DNA from 2 places in the Tessaracoccus luoxuelianae genome. Region 1 is predicted to be linked to the other one. Evidence: riboswitches for the same ligand, from Rfam matches in the RefSeq annotation. Region 1 holds a riboswitch; the other holds the start of a gene.
What was found. Region 1 has a riboswitch for FMN ahead of ribD (bifunctional diaminohydroxyphosphoribosylaminopyrimidine deaminase/5-amino-6-(5-phosphoribosylamino)uracil reductase RibD). Riboswitches for the same ligand answer to the same signal wherever they lie in the genome.
Positions count from the first base shown of each region.

Region 1 (2,381 bases):
GGGACGGCGGCGTGCATGACCGCCACCGTCACGCTCACCTCAGGTCCGGACGCCGGCGAGCAGGCTGCCGTCGAGCTCACCGGCCCCAACGTGCACAACGGGTTGCGAGCCGGAGACACCATCGAGGTGGCGCGCGTGCCCACCTCTGACGGCATCCACTACGCGTTCAACGGCATCAACAGACTGCCGGTGCTCCTCACGATGGCAGTACTGTTCACTGTGGCGGTGGTCGCGGTGGCGCGCTGGCGCGGGCTGTTCGCGCTGGTGGGGCTGGTCATCGCCGGCGGGATCCTGCTGGGCTTCATGCTGCCGGCCATCATCGTCGGGAAGCCGGGAATGGCGGTGGCGCTGTCCGGGTCCACGGTGATCATGTTCATCGTCCTCTACGTGGCCCACGGGGTGTCGATGCGCACGTCGGCGGCGCTGGCCGGCACCCTTCTCGGCCTCGCCGTCACCACCACGCTGGGGACGATCGCCGTCAGCGCGGCACGCCTGTCAGGCTTCGCCGAGGAGAACGAGTACGACCTGGCCCAACTCGCCCCAGGCATCAACTTCCAGGAACTGCTGATGGTGGGCATCATCATCGGCGGCCTGGGCGTGCTCAACGACGTGACAATCACGCAGGCCTCGGCCGTGTGGGAGCTGCGTGCCGCCGCGCCGGAGTGGACGCGGGCGAAGGTGTTCTCGGCGGGGATGCGGATCGGGCGGGACCACATCGCGTCCACCATCTACACCATCGTGTTCGCCTACGCCGGTGGCGCCCTGACCATCCTGCTGCTGCTGTTCTTCACCACCCGGGAGCCGCTGGACCTGTTCGGGCTCGAGCTGTTCGCCGGGGAGGGCGTGCGGACGTTCGCCTCGGCCATCGGGCTGATCCTCGCGGTGCCCATCACGACCGGCATCGCGGCGCTCACCGTCGGCCCCGCACGGGAATCGCACGCCCCCCCCAAGCACAGCGGCCCCGTCCCCGACCCCGCTCCGGGCCACGGCGTCGAGCCGGCTCATGACCCCGCCGTCGGGCCAGGATAGACGAGGCCTGACCAGCCATCACGGATTGACTGCCACCGCCGGGCCGTGCATTGTTGGCCCAACACACATTGCGTGCTCTGGGGGCGGTGAAATTCCGCACCGGCGGTGACAGTCCGCGACCCGGCCAACTCGTTGGCCGGTTGACCAGGTGGAACTCCTGGACCGACGGTTAAAGTCCGGATGGGAAGCGCACGCAGCGGTCAGCGGCAGCGTACCTGCCGCTTGGTCGTGTACCCCCGGAGCGCGCCCGAAGAGGACAGCGGGCACCGTGCACGAATCACCGGCCGAACAGAGCGCTATGACGCGGGCACTGCAGCTGGCGGCTGCAGAAGACGCGCCGCACGGCCCCAACCCTCGCGTCGGCTGCGTGCTCCTCACACCCGACGGGCGCACAATCGCTGAGGGTCACCATCGGGGAGCGGGCACACCACACGCCGAGGTCGACGCCCTGACCGCCGCGGGGGTGCGTGCCCATGGCGCCACCGCCGTGGTCACCCTTGAGCCATGCAACCACACCGGGCGCACAGGCCCCTGCACGGAAGCTCTGATAGCGGCCGGCGTGCGGCGGGTCGTCTTCGCGCAGGAGGATCCCAACCCCGAGGCGTCGGGCGGTGCCCGGCGGTTGAGTGACGCGGGCATCGACGTTGCCGGAGGACTCCTTGCTGACGAGGCGGCAGCCCTCAACAAGGCATGGGGCATCGCCGTGAGCCGCGGCCGACCCTACGTCTCCTGGAAGTTCGCCTCAACGCTCGACGGGCGGACCTCGGCCTCTGACGGCACTTCGCGCTGGGTGTCGTCGAGGGCCGCACGTGCCGACGCCCACCGGCTGCGTGCACGTTGCGACGCGATCCTCGCCGGGACCGGCACCGTAACCATCGACGACCCACACCTGACGATCCGCGACTCCGCCGGGACCCTGGCGGACATCCAGCCACTGCGGGTGGTCATGGGGCTGCGGAAACCCCACCCCGGAAGCCGCGTGCTCGACGGCGCCGCCGACTCGATCCACCTCCCCACCCGCGACCCGCACTCGGCCCTGGCCGAGCTTCACCGGCGCGGGCGCAGGCATGTGCTGCTCGAGGGCGGTCCCACGCTTGCGGCAGCTTTCCTCCGCGAGGCCCTGATCGACGAGATCGTCGCCTACATCGCGCCGGCCCTTCTCGGAGCTGGCAGCCCGGTCGTCGGCGACCTCGGCATCGGCACCATCTCGCAGGCGTTGCGCCTCGACCTCGACGAGGCCACCGTCCTCCCACCTGTGGACCCCACTGACCAACCCGCGCTGCGCCTCACGCTGCGCCCACCCTCCCCCACCCCCCTCGAAGGAGCGTTCTGACATGTTCACCGGAATCGTC
Region 1 is NZ_CM137013.1:518,956-521,336, reverse strand. It holds gene ACX1D1_RS02125 (YibE/F family protein) at 1-1,029, shown strand, start outside; FMN riboswitch at 1,098-1,226, shown strand; gene ribD (bifunctional diaminohydroxyphosphoribosylaminopyrimidine deaminase/5-amino-6-(5-phosphoribosylamino)uracil reductase RibD) at 1,328-2,362, shown strand; gene ACX1D1_RS02115 (riboflavin synthase) at 2,364-2,381, shown strand, end outside.

Region 2 (2,381 bases), 1.0 Mb from region 1:
GAACACGACGTGCTCCTCGCGGGCCAGGACGGCGCCGAACACGTCCTCCTGCTGCCCGTGGTGACGCAGCGTCACGTCCAACCCGTGCTTGGCGAAGATGCCCTGCGCCACACCCAGGTAGAAGGCGCTGAACTGCACGTTGGGAATGTAGGTGAGGCCCACGGTGAGCGTGCCGTTGGCGAGCATGCTGCCGCTTGCGGTAGGTGTGGGGGTGGCTTCGGGCTGGGAGGAGCAGGCGGCGAGGCCGGCTGCGCCGGCCACGGCGAGGCCGCTCAGGAAGAGGGAACGTCGGGTGATCATGTGGTTTCTCCTTGGAGTCTTGCGACCGCGGCGCGTTCAGCGACGAGGACGAGGCCGTGCAGGGTCAGTGAGGTGAGGCTGATCCAGGCGACGACGGCGAACAGGCCCGCTGTATCCGCCGCCTCCCGGGTGAGGGTGAGGAGCGTGCCCAGTCCGGCTCCGCCCATGACGAGCTCGCCGACGACGGCGCCGGTCATGGTGAGGACCACGCCGCCGCGGACGCCGGCGAGGATGGCGGGGGCCGCCATCGGTCCCTCGACGTGCATCAGCCGCTGCCTGGCGCTGGCGCCGTCGAGGAGCGCGTTCTCGACCACCCGCATGTCGAGGGATCGGAGTCCCACCACCGTGGTGGTGATCATCGGGAAGAACGCGATGATGGCGCACAGCACCGCGATGGGCACGGTGCCGTAGCCGATCCACAGCACCAGCAGCGGCGCGATGGCCACGAGCGGAATGGTCTGCGAGATGGCGACGAACGGCTCGACGACGGCGGCCAGGAGCCGCGAGTGGGTGATCACCACGCCGAGCGGGATCGCCACGGCGATGGCCATGAACGCGCCGAGCAGGGCGGCTCCCAGGGTGGGGGCGAGGTAGCGCCAGGCCACGCCGGTGGTTGCCTGGGTCACCATCCGCGCCACCACGTCGACGGGGTTGGGCAGGTAGAGGGGGGCGACGAGGCCGGTGGCGGTGACAGCCCACCACAGCAGGCCCACCAGCGCGAAGGAAGCGAGCGTCGTCCGCCGCCGCCCCGCTGCGGGCCGGGTGCGGGCGGGGTAGGCGGACCACACGCCGAGATGCGCGAGGGTGCGCGCCCGTCGCCGCTCCTGGATGGTCATCGTCCCGGTCCTTCGTCTCAGGTCCCGGGGTACGCGCAGGCACGACGGCTGAATGCGCGCACGAAAGTGCGCACGCCGTCGCGCACGCGTGCTCCTCCCATCCAGACTCTACTGTCGGTCTCGGAATTTCACCGAGTCAACCCTTCGGCCCTGATGGGCCTCGGGGGTCGCGGACTATCACCGCCGGTTCGGACTTACACCGACCCCGGAACACGTTTGCACAGATGGTAGCACCGGAGAACCGGCACACCGCCGCCGGTCTCGGGCTCAGCTCTCCCAGAAGACGGCGTCCACCACGTCCGAGGCGCGGCGTAGCAGCCGGCGGGTGTCGTCGACCAGCTGAGAGGCCGCCCTGGGGCCGTAGCCCAGGAGGACCGAGACGGCGGCCAGCTCGCGCACGTCTGCGGGCAGTGCGTCGCTGGCGCGGCCGCGCACAAGCATCACCGCGTCCCGCAGCCGGCTCGCCCTCACCCACGCCTGCTCCAGGCGCTCGGCCTGAGGCTGCTCCAGCAGCTCCAACCGGGCCAGGAGGCGCAGCGCGCCGAGGGTGGAGGTGGTGCGGAGCCCCGGGTGGGCGTACGCGTGCTGTAGCTGGAGCAGCTGAATGGTCCACTCCACGTCCGAGAGGCCACCGGGGCCGAGCTTGAGGTGCCGCTCCCGCGGCACCCCCTTGGGGATGCGTTCGGTCTCCATCCGGGACTTCAGCTTGCGGATGTCGGTGACCTGCTCGGGCCGGAGCCCACCGACGGGATACCGGAAGCCGTCCAGCGCGGACAGCACCTGCTCGGCGAGGGCGCGGTCTCCGGCACCGGGCCGGGCGCGCAGCAGCATCTGCGCCTCCCAGGTCGAGGCCCATTTGGCGTAGTAGGCGGCATACGACGACACGGTTCTCACCTGCGGTCCGCCCTTGCCCTCGGGTCTGAGGTCCGTGTCGACGACCAGCCCCGGGTCGGGCCCCGGCTTGCCGATGATGTCGGAGGCGAGGCGGACCAGCTCGGTGGCGCGGGTGAGGTCCTCCCCCTCGACGCCGTCGGGAACCACAAAGATGCAGTCGGCGTCCGAGGAGTAGGACATCTCGCTTCCGCCCCACCGGCCCACCGCGATGACCCCCACCTCGGGGGCTTCGATGCGCCGCCGGGCCAGCACGAGCCCCGCGTCGATGGTGGCCGACGCCAGGTCGCTCAGCGCCACCCCCACCGTCTCCAGGTCGGCGTCGCCCAACACATCGCTGAGGGCGATCCTGCA
Region 2 is NZ_CM137013.1:1,565,670-1,568,050, reverse strand. It holds gene ACX1D1_RS06950 (ABC transporter substrate-binding protein) at 1-300, opposite strand, end outside; gene ACX1D1_RS06945 (ABC transporter permease) at 297-1,136, opposite strand; FMN riboswitch at 1,222-1,353, opposite strand; gene ACX1D1_RS06940 (bifunctional [glutamine synthetase] adenylyltransferase/[glutamine synthetase]-adenylyl-L-tyrosine phosphorylase) at 1,404-2,381, opposite strand, start outside.
Region 2: another riboswitch for FMN. It lies ahead of ACX1D1_RS06945 (ABC transporter permease); the one in region 1 lies ahead of ribD (bifunctional diaminohydroxyphosphoribosylaminopyrimidine deaminase/5-amino-6-(5-phosphoribosylamino)uracil reductase RibD).